4 regions of the Georhizobium profundi genome follow, and region 1 is predicted to be linked to each of the others. Evidence: predicted binding sites of a transcription regulator. Region 1 holds the regulator's gene; each other region holds the start of a gene.
The links. Region 1 encodes PhoB, which activates phosphate uptake and scavenging genes when phosphate is short. Its sites were predicted from a motif close to TGTCATNNANCTGTCAT; they were not measured.
Positions count from the first base shown of each region.

Region 2: the regulator PhoB is predicted to act here: its motif matches at 1,463-1,479, upstream of phnD (phosphonate ABC transporter substrate-binding protein).
Region 3: the regulator PhoB is predicted to act here: its motif matches at 960-976, upstream of ugpB (sn-glycerol-3-phosphate ABC transporter substrate-binding protein UgpB).
Region 4: the regulator PhoB is predicted to act here: its motif matches at 1,786-1,802, upstream of D5400_RS10870 (UDP-2,3-diacylglucosamine diphosphatase).

Region 1 is NZ_CP032509.1:1,128,967-1,133,020, forward strand. Features, by position in the region: gene phoU (phosphate signaling complex protein PhoU) at 1-524, shown strand, start outside; gene phoB (phosphate regulon transcriptional regulator PhoB) at 541-1,224, shown strand; gene D5400_RS05280 (GcrA family cell cycle regulator) at 1,271-1,786, opposite strand; gene D5400_RS05285 (aspartate aminotransferase family protein) at 2,185-3,384, shown strand; gene argF (ornithine carbamoyltransferase) at 3,414-4,054, shown strand, end outside.
Region 2 is NZ_CP032509.1:1,529,546-1,533,599, reverse strand. Features, by position in the region: gene phnC (phosphonate ABC transporter ATP-binding protein) at 1-356, opposite strand, end outside; gene phnD (phosphonate ABC transporter substrate-binding protein) at 466-1,383, opposite strand; gene D5400_RS07095 (DapH/DapD/GlmU-related protein) at 1,539-2,150, opposite strand; gene phnL (phosphonate C-P lyase system protein PhnL) at 2,153-2,860, opposite strand; gene phnK (phosphonate C-P lyase system protein PhnK) at 2,870-3,646, opposite strand; gene D5400_RS07080 (alpha-D-ribose 1-methylphosphonate 5-phosphate C-P-lyase PhnJ) at 3,643-4,054, opposite strand, start outside.
Region 3 is NZ_CP032509.1:482,838-486,891, reverse strand. Features, by position in the region: gene D5400_RS02330 (ABC transporter substrate-binding protein) at 1-766, opposite strand, end outside; gene ugpB (sn-glycerol-3-phosphate ABC transporter substrate-binding protein UgpB) at 1,064-2,377, shown strand; gene ugpA (sn-glycerol-3-phosphate ABC transporter permease UgpA) at 2,485-3,369, shown strand; gene ugpE (sn-glycerol-3-phosphate ABC transporter permease UgpE) at 3,373-4,054, shown strand, end outside.
Region 4 is NZ_CP032509.1:2,294,327-2,298,380, forward strand. Features, by position in the region: gene D5400_RS10865 (NADP-dependent malic enzyme) at 1-1,643, opposite strand, end outside; gene D5400_RS10870 (UDP-2,3-diacylglucosamine diphosphatase) at 1,845-2,690, shown strand; gene D5400_RS10875 (hypothetical protein) at 2,699-2,899, opposite strand; gene D5400_RS10880 (MFS transporter) at 3,073-4,054, shown strand, end outside.

The DNA.
Region 1 (4,054 bases):
TCAACGAGCGTGCCATCGTCGTCATCGCCAAGCGTCAGCCCATGGCACACGATCTGCGCGAAGTGATGGGCGCGATCCGCATCGCGGCTGACCTCGAGCGCGTCGGCGATATGGGAAAGAATATCGCCAAGCGCGTGGTCGCCGTCCAGGGCACGGCCCAGCCGAAGCAACTGGTGCGGGGGCTCGAGCACCTCTCCGAACTCGCTTTGACGCAGCTGAAGGAAGTGCTCGATGCCTATTCGACGCGCTCCGCCGTTGCGGCGAACCAGGTGCGCCAGCGCGACGACGAAATCGACGCAATGTACACGTCGTTGTTCCGTGAGTTGCTGACCTACATGATGGAAGATCCGCGCAACATTTCGGCCTGCACGCATCTACTGTTCTGCGCCAAGAACATCGAGCGCATCGGCGATCATGCAACCAACATCGCCGAGACGATCTACTATATGGCGACCGGCGACCGGCTGCTCGGCGAACGGCCGCGCGGCGACAAGACTGCGACGGTGATGGCCAGCGGCCACTGACGGAGACGATGGGAAGATGCTGCCAAAGATAACGGTCGTCGAGGACGAAGAAGCGCTGAGCGTGCTCCTGCGTTACAATCTGGAAGCCGAAGGCTACAAGGTCGACACTGTTCTTCGCGGCGACGAGGCCGAGATCCAGCTGAAAGAGCGTGTTCCGGACCTGCTCATCCTGGACTGGATGCTTCCAGGCGTCTCTGGCATCGAGCTCTGCCGCCGGCTGCGCGCGCGGCCTGAAACCGAACGCTTGCCGATCATCATGCTGACGGCGCGTGCTGAAGAGAGCGAGCGCATTCGCGGTCTCGCGACCGGTGCCGACGACTATGTGGTGAAGCCGTTTTCGACGCCTGAACTGATGGCGCGTGTTCGCGCCATGCTGCGTCGCGCCAAGCCCGAGGTCATCTCTTCGGTGCTGCAGAGCGGCGACATCACGCTCGATCGCGAAACGCACCGCGTCCACCGCAAGGGGCGCGAGATCCGGCTTGGACCGACAGAATTCAAGCTACTGGAATTTCTGATGTCGTCGCCTGGTCGCGTCTATTCGCGCGCGCAACTGCTCGATGGCGTGTGGGGCCATGACATCTATGTCGACGAGCGCACGGTGGATGTCCATGTCGGCCGGCTGCGCAAGGCGATCAATCTCGCCAACATGCGTGATGTCATCCGCACGGTGCGGGGCGCCGGCTACGCGCTGGAAGGCTGAGCGCCTTCTTCATTCTCAGCTTGAATTTGACGACGACGGCGCGCGATCAGCGCGCCCGGCGCCTTTCGCCCGAGACCTGGAAGGCGAGACGCGCGTGGTATTTGCAGTAGGGCGTGTTCTCGCCTGAATCGTGGCCGCAGAAGTGGAAGTCTTCGTGCATCGGGTCGCCAACCGGCCACTTGCATGTGCGCTCAGTCAGGTCGACCAGCGCCAAGCGCTTGGCGATCGGCACGACGACATCGCTGACGGGACGTGTCTGCGGCGCTGCTTCCATGGCGACATCTTCACGCACCGCGGCGGCTGCGCCACCTCGGGAAATCGTGCGCGGTGCTGCAGGGCGGGCGTTGAAGTTGGAGGCCGGGCGCGGAGCCGGTGCCGGGCGTTTTGCGCGCGGAGCAGGGGTGCCTCCGGACTTTGCGCGTCCCGGCAGGTTCAGCCGATGTACTTTGCCGATGACAGCATTTCGTGTCACGCCACCCAATTGTGCGGCAATCTGGCTCGCGCTGAGGCCGTCGGCCCACAATTTGGTAAGTTTTTCGACGCGCTCATCGGTCCAATTCATGGCCGCAACTCCAGTTTCGATATAGGGCGCAGCAGAATCCCTCGGCGCTGGCCCGAAGTATCAACGGAACCGCGTCGCCTTAATACTGTGTGATGACTAGGTCCGCCGCATGCAGTCTAGTGCTGTTATTTCAACTTAATGGTCGGCAGACTCCGTGACAAGAGTCCCGGGAATCGGCCGATTCGCTTTTTTGAGTTTTCCCCAACTTGGGGCTTTTTAGGCGAATTGCGTGGTAGCCGGCACAAGGGGCGTTTTCTTGACAGCGCCGGGCGAAATGAAGATAGTGCGTCGGGCCGCCGCAGGGCGGCTTTTCAATTTTCAGGCCGCAGTCCTTGAGGTTTGCGACGCGAACCGTCCGACCCTTTTGCGGTGTGGCCTTGAGTGGGAGTTTGCGCCAGATGGCACCGGCGTCGCCGCTTTTCGAGACTTACAACCGCGCTCCGCTCCGCTTCGAGCGTGGCGATGGTGTCTGGCTGACGAGCGAGGATGGCAAGCGATATCTGGATTTCGCCGCTGGCATCGCCGTGAACTCGCTCGGGCATTCCCATCCGCATCTCGTCGCCGCGCTCAAGGAGCAGGCCGACAAATTGTGGCACCTGTCCAATCTCTATGAGATTCCCGGGCAGGAGCGGCTTGCGCGCCGCCTGACGGAGGCGACCTTCGCGGATCGCGCCTTCTTCACCAATTCCGGTGCCGAAGCGCTGGAGTGTGCGATCAAGACCGCACGCCGTTATCATCATGCGCGCGGGCAGGGCGAGCGGTTCCGCATCGTCACCTTCGAAGGGGCATTCCACGGGCGGACGCTCGCGACGATCGCTGCCGGTGGCCAGCCCAAATATCTCGAAGGCTTCGGGCCCAAGGTCGAGGGTTTCGACCAGGTACCGTTCGACGATTGGGCCGCACTCGAAGCCGCTGTCACCGAGGATACGGCCGCGATTCTGATCGAGCCCGTGCAGGGCGAGGGCGGTGTTCGGCCGGTTCCCGACGAACGGCTGCGCCAACTGAGGGCTCTGTGCGACGAGACCGGTACGCTGCTGATCTTCGACGAAGTGCAGTCGGGCGTCGGTCGCACGGGCAAGCTCTTCGCGCATGAATGGTCGGGCATTTCGCCGGACATCATGGCGGTCGCCAAAGGCATCGGTGGAGGGTTCCCGCTCGGCGTCTGTCTCGCAACGTCCGAAGCGGCCGCGGGAATGGTGCCCGGCACGCACGGCACGACCTATGGCGGCAATCCGCTCGCCATGGCCGTCGGCAACGCCGTTCTCGACGTCATCCTGGCGGATGGCTTCCTGGAGCATGTGCGCGACCTGTCGCTGGTGGCAAAGCAGGGCCTCGAGGCGATCAAGGATCGCTATCCCGATGTCGTCGCCGAAATCCGCGGGCGCGGCCTGATGCTCGGGTTGAAGACCGTCGTGCCGAACACGGAGATGGTGGCTGGCCTTCGCGCGCATCACATGCTTTCGGTACCGGCAGGCGACAACGTCGTTCGCCTTCTGCCGCCGCTCACGATCACGGCCGAGGAAATGCGCGAAGGGCTGTCGCGCATCGACATGGTCGCCTCTGAACTTTCTTCATCCAAACAGGCAATTTCCGCCTGAGAGCAGGCCGGGGCACGGGGATCATCACCATGGGCGCCAACGGCACGCCACGTCATTTCATCGATCTATCGACCACCACGGCAGACGATCTTCGTGGGATGATCGACAATGCGCGCGCGATCAAGGATGCCTTGAAGTCGGGTCAGGGCGACAAGCCCCTCGCCGGCAAAGTGCTTGCCATGATCTTCGAAAAGCCCTCGACGCGCACCCGCGTATCCTTCGATGTCGGCATGCGCCAGCTTGGCGGGGAAACGTTGTTTCTCTCCGGCACGGAAATGCAGCTCGGGCGCGCTGAAACGATCGCGGATACGGCCAAGGTGCTGTCGCGCTATGTCGACATCATCATGATCCGCACGACCGAGCACAGCCGCCTGCTTGAACTGGCCGAACACGCGACCGTGCCCGTGATCAATGCGCTGACGGACGACACCCATCCCTGCCAGATCATGGCCGATATCCTGACTTTCGAAGAACATCGCGGGCCGATCAAGGGCAAGACGGTCGCCTGGTCGGGCGATGGCAACAACGTGCTGCATTCGCTGATCGAGGCATCGGCGCGCTTTGGTTTCACGATGAATGTCGCGGTGCCGGAAGGCTCCGAGCCGGAGGCGCGCTATGTGGACTGGGCGCGCGCCAATGGCGGCATCGTCAATGTCACGAACGACCCGAT
Region 2 (4,054 bases), 400 kb from region 1:
GGCGTGAACACCTGAAACATGCTGGCGATCAGCCCATGGTGATAGAGACGCCCGGTCAGCACGTTGGTCAGAACGTTGAGGCGACCGACGAGATTGAACTGCTGGAACACCATCGCGCAATTAGCCCGCCATTCGAGGAGTTCCCGGCCTTTGAGCGCCGTTACGTCCCGGCCGTCGAAGATGATCGAGCCGCCGGTCGGCTCTGCCAACCGGTTGATCATCCGCAAAAGCGTCGACTTGCCGGCACCCGATCGCCCGATGACTCCCACCATCTGTCCGTCTGGGATATCGAGCGAGATATTGTCGACGGCATTGCGCGTCTTGAAGCTCTTGGTCAGGTTCTTGATCGCAAGCATGGGATGTCCTTCGAGGTTGCCGGTACCCGGACGGGTGGCTGCCATTCGCGGAAAGACAGGCCCGCAGAAGCTGCGGACCTGTCTGACTTATCGCTGGTTTGCGATCAGCTCAGCGGGAGCCTTCGAGTTCGCGCTGGCGCATGGCAACGACGCCTTCAAAGAACGAGTGGTCCACGGCCTGGAAGCCCTGGCCTTCGCCCTGCGACACGTTGATGTAGCACTCCGGATCGGTCTCGTTCAGCGTCTCGAGCCAGCCATTGACCTTGTCCTTGACGTCCTGCGGCAGGCTCTTGCGGTTTACCCAGGGACCGTTCGGGATGAGGCTCGACTGCCAGATGATGCGCAGGTCGGACATGTCGAGAAGGTCCTTATCGACCATCGAGCGCAGAGCGCCGCGCGAGAAGCCTTCGGACTCTTCACCGACGCCCGAGGTCCAGGTGACGCCAGCATCATACTGGTCGTTGAGAACGGCGATCACCGCCTGTTCATGGCCGCCACCGAAGCCGGTCTGAGAGAAATAGTCGTCGATGACGATTTCCTGGGCTTCGAGCTCGGCCTTCGGCACGAGGTAGCCGGACGTGGAGTTCGGATCGGCGAAGGCGAGAGACTTGCCTTCCATGTCTTCGAGCGACTCGATGCCGCTGTCGGCCTTGGTGTACATCATGGCGTAGTAGCCATCCGAACCGTCGGCTTCGAGTGCGACGAAGGCAGGCTCGACGGCTTCCGGATCCTGCAGGTAGATGCCGGCGTAGCCGGAGGCACCGAGCTGGGCGGCATCGAGCTGGCCCGCAACGAGGCCCTGCATCACGCCGGCATAGTCCGAAGCCGGATAGAGCTCGACAGGCACGCCAAGGATTTCGCCGAGCTGCTGAACCATGCAGTCGTTCTTGCGCAGGCGGTCGGCTTCGTTTTCACCGCCGAGAAGGCCGACGCGGAAGACATCGATGTCCTGAGCAAGGGCCGAGCCGGCGAGAAGGCTGGTTGCGAGCGCTACGTTGACGGCGCCGCGAGCGATTTGAGCGATCATCCTGATCTCCACGATCAATTGGAATATGTGCGGTCCGGACACCCCATCCGGCCTGGCATCCACTCCCTACCGAGCGTTCACGACAGTGGGTTGACGGTATTGCAACAGATTGATGAAGGCTCGCGGGGAGCTATGGCCGCAGCCTCGGCAGACCGTCAGCGATGCTTGGCGATGAAGTCGCCGATGGCCAGCGTGCGGAAGTCGTCAAGCGCCGCGTGCAGCTTGTCGTGGTCCCAATCCCACCAGGCAAGCGCATCGAGTTCGGCGGCGATATCGGCCTCGAAACGCTTGCGGATCGGTTTGGCGGGGACACCGCCGACGATCGTGTAAGGTTCGACATCCTTCGACACGACGGCACCTGCACCGATCACCGCGCCATTGCCGATCGACACACCGGGAAGAAGTGTGGCGCCATGGCCGATCCACACGTCGTGGCCGATTGTGACAGCATTTTCCCGGCGCCAAGAGAAGAACGCGGCATCGTTTTCGGCACCATCGAAATAGTCGCCGGCCCGGTACGTGAAGTGGTGCTGGCTCGCGCGCCAGGTGGGGTGGTTGGTGGCATTGATGCGCACGGCCGCAGCGATCGACACGAACTTGCCGATCGTCGCGCACCACACATCGCAATCCTGCATGATGTAGGAATAATCGCCGAGCACCGTTTCGGCCACGCGGCTGCGCGCGCTGATTTCCGTGTAGCGCCCGAGCGTGCACCCCTTGATCTCGGCCGTTTCGTGGATGGACGGTTCAGGTGAAAGTCGTCCCATGATCAGGCGGCCTCGCGCGCCGGCCGAAAGGCCGTGACGTCGATGATCCGGTCTGCCACCGCCTCGCGCACTTCCTCATCGTGGAAGATGCCGAGCAAGGCGGTACCAGCGCGCTTCTTCTCCTCGATCATCGCGATGACCACGCGCCTGTTCTGCGCGTCGAGCGATGCCGTCGGTTCGTCGAGGAGGAGCACCGGATGTTCGGTGATGAAGCCCCGCGCGATGTTCACACGCTGCTGCTCGCCGCCGGAAAACGTCGCCGGTGGCAAAGACCAGAGCGCGTGCGGAAGGTTCAATCGTTCAAGCAGCGCGCTTGCCTGCTGCCGCGAAGCCTCTGCGTCCTGGCCCCGCGCGATCAGCGGCTCCGCGACGACATCGAGCGCCGAAACGCGCGGCACCGTGCGCAGGAATTGGCTGACATACCCGATGACGCTGCGGCGCAGCTGCAGCACCTGGCGTGGGGAGGCCTGGGCAAGATCGACGGTCTCGCCATCGTGCGTGACGAGGATCTCGCCGCCGTCCACCGCGTAATTGCCGTAGAGCATCTTGAGGATCGAACTCTTGCCGGCACCCGAAGGGCCGCCGAGTACGACGCATTCACCGCGCGCCACACGGAAAATGACATTGTCGACGACGGGCAGACGCAGCCCGCCTCTCAGATGCATGGTGAAACTCTTGGCGACGCCCGAAACGACGAGTGGGTCTGACATGGTCTTTCCTCACACCTGCAGGATGGAAGAGACGAGAAGCTGCGTGTAGGGCTCGCGCGGATCGTCGAGCACCCGGTCGGTCAGACCATGCTCGATGACGCGCCCATCCTTCATCACCATAATCCGCTGCGACAGGAGCCGCGCCACGGCGAGATCATGGGTGACGACGATGGCTGCGAGCCCCAATTCACCGACAAGCCCGCGCAGCAGGTCGAGAAGCCGGGCCTGGACCGAGACGTCGAGACCGCCGGTCGGTTCGTCCATGAAGACGAGCCGCGGGCCGGTGACGAGATTGCGCGCGATCTGGAGCCGCTGGCGCATGCCGCCCGAGAAGGCATTCGGCCTGTCGTCGATGCGGTCGGTCGAGATCTCGACCCGCTCCAGCCAGTCAAGCGCGGTGTCGCGAATCCGCCCATAGTGGCGCTCGCCGACAGCCATCAGCCGCTCGCCCACATTCGCGCCGGCCGAGACGCCCATGCGCAGGCCATCCGCTGGATTCTGGTGCACGAAGCCCCAATCGGTGCGCATGAGGAACCGGCGCTCGGCCTCACCCATCGCATAGAGATCTTGCAGCCGACCGTCGCGCATGCGGTAGTCGATGCTGCCGGCCGACGGGGCGAGCCGCGCGGAAAGGCAGTTCAAAAGCGTGGTCTTGCCCGACCCGGATTCGCCGACAATCGCGACGATTTCGCCAGGGTGGATGTCGAGGTCGACGGCTTCGCAGCCGATGCGCTCGCCATAGATTTTCGTGACGCCGCGTGCGGTCATCAGGGGCTGGTCGCTCATCGCCGTGCCTCCTCGACAGCGGCCTGTTTTCCGACATGACCTTCCGAGCGGCGCCCATCGCAGTGCGCCGTGTCGGAGCAGACGAACATGCGCGTGCCGCGGTCGTCCATGATCACCTCGTCGAGATAGACATCGTCCGCGCCACACAGCGCACACGGCTTGTCGAAGCGCTGCACCGTGAAGGGATGGTCGTCGAAATCGAGGCTCACCACGTCGCTATAGGGCGGGATTGCATAGATGCGCCGTTCGCGCCCTGCCCCGAAAAGCTGCAGTGCGGGCGACATGTGCATTTTCGGATTGTCGAATTTCGGCGTCGGCGACGGATCCATCACATAGCGACCCTCCACCTTGACCGGATAGGCGTAGGTCGTTGCGATCTCGCCATGACGGGCGATGTCCTCGTAGAGC
Region 3 (4,054 bases), 650 kb from region 1:
CAGCCTCAGGGTTCTGTGTGGTCGACAAAATGGCGACCGGCTCGGTGACGGCCGAGACGCCTTCGGTCGGGAACACGAACTCCACTGGCGCGCCTTTGGCTTTTTCGCGGATGGGCATGAAGTCGACGATCATGCCGTAAAGCTTGTCGCCGCCCGAGACCGCCTGCAGAACGTCGCCATTGCCGCCCGATGCCTGCGCACCGTTTTCAGCCAGCGCACTGTAGAAATCCCAGCCATTGTCCAGGTTTCCGGTAAGCGTCACGGTATGAATCATCGCGGCACCCGATGTCAGCGGGCTCGGCATCGCGATCATGTTCGCCGCCTCCGGCTTGGTGAGATCGAGCCAGCTCGTCGGAACCATCGGTGCGTTGGTGTTGTAGACGATGCCGGTGGTGATCAGCTTCGTCGGGAAATAGGTGCGGTCGGCGTCGACAAGCGCTTCGTCGATCCCTTCGATCTCGGCTTCGGGAAATGCGAGAAGCCGGCCATCGGCCTTGAGACCTTCCATCGTGACGATATCGGCGATGAGAAGCACGTCTGCCTGCGGCTGGCCGGCCTCGATCTCGGCCGACAGCTTCGCCATGATCCTCGGCGTGCCGTCGCGCACCCACTCGACGGTCACGTCCGGATATTTTGCCATGAAGGCATCGGCGGTCTGCTGCGCATCCGTGTTCGGCTGGCTTGTGTAGAGAACGAGCGTGCCCTCGGCTGCGAGAGCGGACGATGATGCGGCGGCAAGCACCAGGGCGGCGAGAAGTGTGCGCATGTTCAAAGCTCCGTTGTGCAAGGGGCACAGCCGGCAGCCGCGCCCCGTTCGACTGCGGCCCTTCTAGTGGCGCTCTATAACGGTTGCGTGACGCTGCGGTGGTGATCGCCATGAAGAGCATGCGGGCAGCGGCGCGGGTGACGAATGCGGTTTTGCAGACACGGCCAAGTAGCGTCTCGGCTTGCGGTTGCACTGTCATCCAAGCGTCATTTCAGGTTCAACTCACTGTCATGCTTCGGCTCTATCGCTGCCCCAGCGTCGCCGGCTGTCTCGGCGCGCAGGGTCCAGGAGAGAACCATGAAGAAAGCACTTCTGGCAGCACTGCTGCTGTCGACCAGCATGACGCAAGCCAATTCCGCGGAAATCCAGTGGTGGCATGCCATGGGTGGCGAATTGGGCGCGAAGCTCGAAGCCATCGTCGTTGATTACAATGAGAGCCAGGACGAGCACACGGTCGTGCCGACCTACAAGGGCACCTATCCCGAGACGATGACGGCAGCCATCGCCGCGTTCCGCGCCAACGAGCAGCCGCATATCGTCCAGGTCTTCGAAGTCGGCACCGGCACCATGATGGCTGCCGAAGGCGCGGTCTATCCGGTTTACGAAGTGATGGCGGACGCCGGCGAGGACTTCGATCCCGCCAACTTCCTGCCTTCGGTCGTCGGCTACTACACCGACACGGATGGCAACATGCTGTCGATGCCGTTCAACTCGTCGACCCCGATCGTCTACTACAACAAGGACGTTTTCGCAGAAGCCGGTCTCGACCCCGAGCAGCCGCCGCGCACCTGGGAAGAGTTGGAGCAGTTTTCCCAGCAGATCATCGATTCGGGTGCAGCCACCTGCGGCTTCACCTCCGGCTGGATCTCCTGGATCCACTTGGAAAACCTGTCGGCCTGGCACAATCAGCCGATCGGCACGTTGGAAAACGGTTTCGGCGGACTCGGCACCGAACTGACCGTCAATGGCGACGTCCAGACCCGTCACTGGGAAAACCTGGCCCGCTGGCAGCAGGAAGGCATCTTCCAGTATGGCGGCCCGGTCGGTGGTGATGATGCCCCGCCGAAATTCTACGCTCAGGAATGCGCGATCTACATGAATTCGTCTGCCTCGCGCGCCGGTGTCGTCGAAAATGCCACCGACTTCGAAGTCGGCTACGGCATGCTGCCCTACTACGAGGACGTCGAAGGCGCTCCGCAGAACTCGATCATCGGCGGTGCGACGCTGTGGGTTCTCCAGGGCAAGGCAGAAGAAGACTATGCCGGCGTAGCCGACTTCTTCTCCTATCTGTCGTCGCAGGAAGTTCAGGCCAAGTGGCACCAGGAAACCGGTTACCTGCCGATCACGCAGGCTGCCTATGATCTCGGCCAGGAGCAGGGCTTCTACGCTGAAAACCCGGGTTCCGACGTCTCGATCGAGCAGATCACGCTCAACGAGCCGACCGAAAACTCCAAGGGCCTGCGTTTCGGCAACTACGTCCAGATCCGTACGATCATCGACGAGGAATTCCAGGCGCTCCTGGCCGGAAGCAAGACCGCTGAAGAAGCGCTCGACGCTGTCGTGGAGCGGGGCAACGAGCTGATCCGCGAGTTCGAAGAAATCAACGGCTGAACCGTTTGAGGCCCAAGGCTTCAACCTGTCACCTGCAGGCGGGCCGATTCCATCGGTCCGCCTGCACCGTTCCTTACGGGTTCCTGCCCGTCAATCCCGGTTGATCGATGCAAAGCAAGCGGACAGTCTTTTCCAATCGGGCGCTGCCCTACATGCTGTTGGCGCCGCAGCTTGCCGTGACCGCGATCTTCTTTCTCTGGCCGGCAGCACAGGCGTTTCGCCAGTCTTTTCTTCGCGAAGATGCGTTCGGCTTCTCGACGCAGTTCATTTGGTTCGACAATTACACGCGGCTCTTCCAGAGCGCGAGTTACCTCAACTCCATGGCGGTCACGGCTGTCTTCGCAACGAGCGTCGCCGTCCTGTCCATCGTCATTGCCCTTGCGCTGGCTGTCGCCGCCAATGGCATGATCCGCAGTCAGCAGACTTACAGCACCCTCATCATCTGGCCCTATGCCGTCGCGCCGGCGGTTGCAGGCGTCATGTGGTGGTTCATGTTCAATCCCACGATCGGCATCCTGTCCTATCTGATGCGCCAGGCGGGCTATAACTGGAACCATGGCCTGGATGGCACCGACGCGATGATCCTCGTCGTGATCGCCTCGAGCTGGAAGCAGATCTCCTACAACTTCCTGTTCTTCCTTGCCGGGCTGCACGCCATTCCGCGCTCGTTGACGGAGGCCGCGGCGATCGATGGCGCGGGGCCGATCAAGCGCTTCTTCACCATCACGCTGCCGCTCTTGTCGCCGACGACGTTCTTCCTCGTGGTGGTCAACGTCGTCTACGCGATGTTCGACACGTTCGCGGTGATCCACGCGACCACCGAAGGCGGTCCCAACCAGGCGACGAACATACTCGTCTACAAGGTCTTCGACGATGGCTTCATCGGCCTGAACCTCGGCTCGTCGGCAGCACAGTCGGTCATCCTCATGGCGATCGTGACGGTCTTCACCTTCATCCAGTTCCGCTACATCGAACGGCGCGTGGAGTACTGACCGATGATCGAGAACCGGCCGCTCCTGAAGCTTACCGCGCACCTCGTCCTGATTGCCGGCGTGGCGCTCGTCGCGTTTCCCGTCTATCTGGCGATCATCGCTTCCACCCATGGACCGACCGATTTCATGTCGGGCATCATCCCGCTGCTGCCGGGACCCCATGCCGTGGAGAACTACCGGCAGGTGCTGTCATCGGGCGTCTCGACCTCCGGAATTCCGCCGATCAGCCTGATGATGACGAACTCGCTGATCATGGCGTTGACGATCGCCATCGGAAAGATCGTCATCTCGCTGCTTTCCGCCTTCGCGATCGTCTATTTCCGCTTCCCGTTTCGCGCACTCGCGTTCTGGGCGATCTTCGTCACGCTGATGCTGCCGGTCGAAGTGCGGATCGTGCCGACATTCCAGGTGGTCGCCAATCTGGGGATGCTCAATTCCTACGCGGGCCTGTCGATCCCGCTGATCGCGTCCGCGACGGCAACGTTCCTGTTCCGGCAGTTCTTCCTGACGGTGCCGGACGAATTGATGGAAGCCGCACGCGTCGATGGAGCAGGTCCCATGAAGTTCTTCTTCGACATCCTGCTTCCGCTGTCGCGCACCAACATCGCCGCGCTTTTCGTGATCCTCTTCATCTATGGCTGGAACCAGTATCTCTGGCCGCTGCTGATCACGACGAGCTCGGATT
Region 4 (4,054 bases), 1.2 Mb from region 1:
ACGGTCGTGCGGGCAGCTTCGGGCGTGACACCCTTGCGGCCGACGAGCGCGAAATATTCGTCGACATAATCACGGTAGCGCGGATCGTCTTCCGGGTTGATGAGGTCGAAATCGGTGCCGGGGCGTACGCGCAGGCCATAGCGGCGCAGACGCACGTCAATGATCGCTGGACGACCGATGAGGGTCGGTCGTGCGAGGCCCTCCTCGACAAGAACCTGGATGGCGCGCAGCACGCGCTCGTCCTCGCCTTCGGCAAAGATGACGCGCTTCTTCTCGGCGGCCTTGGCGGCGGAAAACACCGGTTTCATGATGAGGCCGGAGCGGAAGACGAAACGGTTCAGCTCATCCATATAGGCTTCGAAGTCGGCGATCGGGCGGCGGGCGACGCCGGTTTCGGCGGCAGCCTTGGCGACAGCCGGCGCGATGCGCAGGATGAGACGCGGATCGAAGGGCGAGGGGATGAGATAGTCCGGTCCGAAGACCGGGGTGTCGCCCGAATAGGCGCGGGCGGCGACGTCCGACGGTTCCTCGCGCGCAAGGCCGGCGATGGCACGCACGGCAGCGAGCTTCATCTCCTCATTGATCGTGCGGGCGCCGCAATCGAGCGCGCCGCGGAAGATGTAGGGGAAGCAAAGCACGTTGTTGACCTGGTTCGGATAGTCCGACCGGCCGGTGCAGATCATCGCGTCGGGCTGAGCGGCGCGTGCCTCGTCGGGCATGATTTCAGGCGTGGGATTGGCGAGCGCCATGATCAGCGGCTTCTCGGCCATGTCCGCCAGCATCTCGGCATTGAGCACGCCGGCTGCGGAGAGGCCGAGGAAGACATCGGCACCGCTGATCGATTCGATCAGCTTGCGCTTGTCGGAGGGCTGGGCGTAGACGGCCTTCCACTCGTCCATCAGCGCGGTGCGGCCCTCATAGACGAGGCCTTCGAGATCGTGGACCCAGATGTTTTCACGCTTCGCGCCAAGTGCCACCAGCAGGTTGAGGCAGGCGAGTGCGGCGGCACCGGCGCCGGCGGTGACGATCTTGACGTTCTCGATCGACTTGCCGGCGAGCTCGAGGCCGTTGAGGATTGCGGCGGCGACGATGATTGCCGTGCCGTGCTGGTCGTCGTGGAAGACGGGGATGTCCATCTTGTCGCGCAGCTGGCGTTCGACCTCGAAGCACTCCGGCGCCTTGATGTCTTCGAGATTGATGCCGCCGAAGGTGGGCTCGAGCGCCGAGATGACCGTGACCATGCGGTCGACTTCCTGCGCATCGATCTCGATGTCAAAGACGTCGATGCCGGCGAACTTCTTGAAGAGGACGGCCTTGCCTTCCATCACGGGCTTGGAAGCGAGCGGGCCGATGGCGCCGAGGCCGAGCACGGCCGTGCCGTTGGAGACGACGGCAACGAGGTTCGCGCGGCTCGTATAGTCGGCGGCGCGATCGGGATTGTCGCGAATGGCGAGGCAGGGTGCGGCGACGCCCGGCGAATAGGCCAGTGCCAGATCGCGCTGGTTGCCGAGCGGCTTGGTGGCCTGGATCTCGAGCTTACCCGGGCGCGGATAGCGGTGATAGAAGAGCGCGTTCTCGTCGAGATCGCCGGACGCCGGTTTGTTGCGATCCGTCTTGGGTCCGTTCTGATCCTTCAAAGTCATAGCGCGCTCACGTCCTGCCTGCCGAATACAATGGTGCGGGGCGCGCACCGCTTCGCCCGCCCGCGCGATGGTCCGGAGTGTCTTGCGGATAAGTGTCGCCGCTGTCCAGTCTGACGACGATGTTTCCGCCATTTCCGGCCGATGTCATCCAACTGAAACAGGACTCTGATTATCCGTGCGCATGAAGCCAGAGGATGCGACATGTCACAGGACACGAATGAAGCCGCCGTGCGCCGCTTTCGAACGCTCTTCATCTCCGATGTGCATCTTGGTTCGAAGTCGGCCAAGGCGGACCATCTCATCGACTTCCTCCGGTATCACGAGGCCGAGACGATCGTTCTGATCGGCGATATCGTCGATGGATGGCGGCTGAAGCGCAGCTGGTACTGGCCGCAGGATGCCAACGACGTGGTGCAGAAGCTGTTGCGCAAGGCGCGCAAGGGCACGCGCATCATCTACATCCCCGGCAATCACGACGAGTTCCTGCGCGATTTTCCCGGCATTCATTTCGGTGGAATCGAGGTGAAGACGAACACGATCCACCAGGCGGCCGACGGCAAGCGCTATCTCGTGCTGCATGGCGACGAGTTCGACGTGGTGGTGCGCCATGCCCGGTTCCTCGCCTATCTCGGCGACTGGGCCTATGACGCGGCGCTCGGCATCAACATCGTCCTGAACGTTCTGCGGCGTCGCATCGGCATGCCGTACTGGTCGTTTTCGGCCTGGGCGAAACACCGGGTGAAACAGGCGGTGAACTTCATCGGCGAATTCCAGAAAGTGGTGGCGGAAGAAGCGCGCCGGCACGAGGTCGACGGGGTGATCTGCGGCCACATCCACCATGCGGCGATCGAGGATATGGACGGAATCACCTATATCAACAGCGGCGACTGGGTGGAGAGCTGCACCGCGATCGGCGAGACGCTCGACGGCGAGATGACGCTTCTGACGTGGCGGGTGCTGCGCGCCGAAACCACGCCGACGACCACGCCGCCCCTGCTCGCGCCGCCGGTTGCCCAGGTCAAATTGCGGGAGGTGGAGGCGGCCTGAGCGAAGGCTCAGCGCAGCTTGCCACTGAAGAAGAGCATGAAGGCCTCGGTTTCGTCCTCAAAGGCTACTTCATTGCGGCCGGCCTTCTCTATGCTCGACAAGGCGAGGCGGAGCTTCGCGAGGATGGCCGGATCTGATTGATCGCGGATCGCCACCTTCAGCATGGCGCGAAATTTCATGATCTGAACCTTGTCGTCTTCGGTCGGCACGACGTCGTCCCCCGCCTGTCGCAGGTAATGAAGCAGATCGCCGGATCGAAGGAAACGACGAAGGCGCTTGGCGATGTTTGCCGCTTGGCTCAGCCCGCGGGACTCGTGTAACGGTCGCGCCATCTCATGCGGTGGCTGGCGTTGCGCCGGCAGTCGCTGGCGAAAGGCGGGCGATGCAGGGTGATAAGGCCAGTTCCGGGGCGATCGAGACGGCGCCGCCTGCTTTTGCGCTTCGCGCCGGGGTGGGGTTCTTCGGCACCTTTCTCGCCTTCGGGATCATGCTCCCGTATTTCCCTGTCTGGCTGAAATCGCTGTCGCTCGAAGACTGGCAGATCGGGCTCTTGCTGTCCTTGCCGATGTTCGTTCGCATTTTGACGACGCCGCTGATTGCCGCCTATGCCGACCGCGCGGCCGACCGGGCGCATGTGCTGATCCTGACCGCCTTCCTATCGATCCTTGTGACGGCGCTGCTTTTCGTCGTGGATGGCTTCTGGATGCTGCTCATCGTCGTGCTGGCGCAGGCGATCGTGGTTGCGCCGCATGTGGTGATCATCGATTCGATCACCATCACCGGGGTGCGGCGGTACCGGACGGATTATGCCCGGGTGCGGCTTTGGGGCTCTGTCGCCTTCGTTGTCGCCAATGTCATCGGCGGCTATGTGATTGCGCGGCAAGGGGCGGGCGCGGTCCTGCCGCTTCTGATCCTTGGCCAGATCACGACCTTCGGGGCGGCGCTGATGGTGCCGCGGGTCGGGCAGCCGCGTCGGCCTTCAGCGCTCGCAAGCGGCACTCAGGCCGGGCTGCTCACCAACCGGCCGTTCGTCGTGATGTTGATCGGCGGGGCAACGATCCATGCCAGCCACGCGATGCTTTACGGGTTCTCGGCCATCTACTGGGGCCAGCTCGGTTATTCGGGCACGGTCATCGGCGCGCTCTGGGCGACGGGTGTTGTCGCGGAAGTTGCGCTGTTCCAGGTGTCGCGTCGGCTGATCGGCCATATCGACGTGACGCGGATCATCGTGGTCGGCGGGCTGATTGCCGCGCTGCGCTGGGCGCTTTTCCCGATCGATCTTGGTGCCGGCTGGTATTTCGCGATGCAGCTTCTGCACGCCGGCAGCTTCTCCGTCGTGTTTCTCGGCATGCAGCGGTTGATCG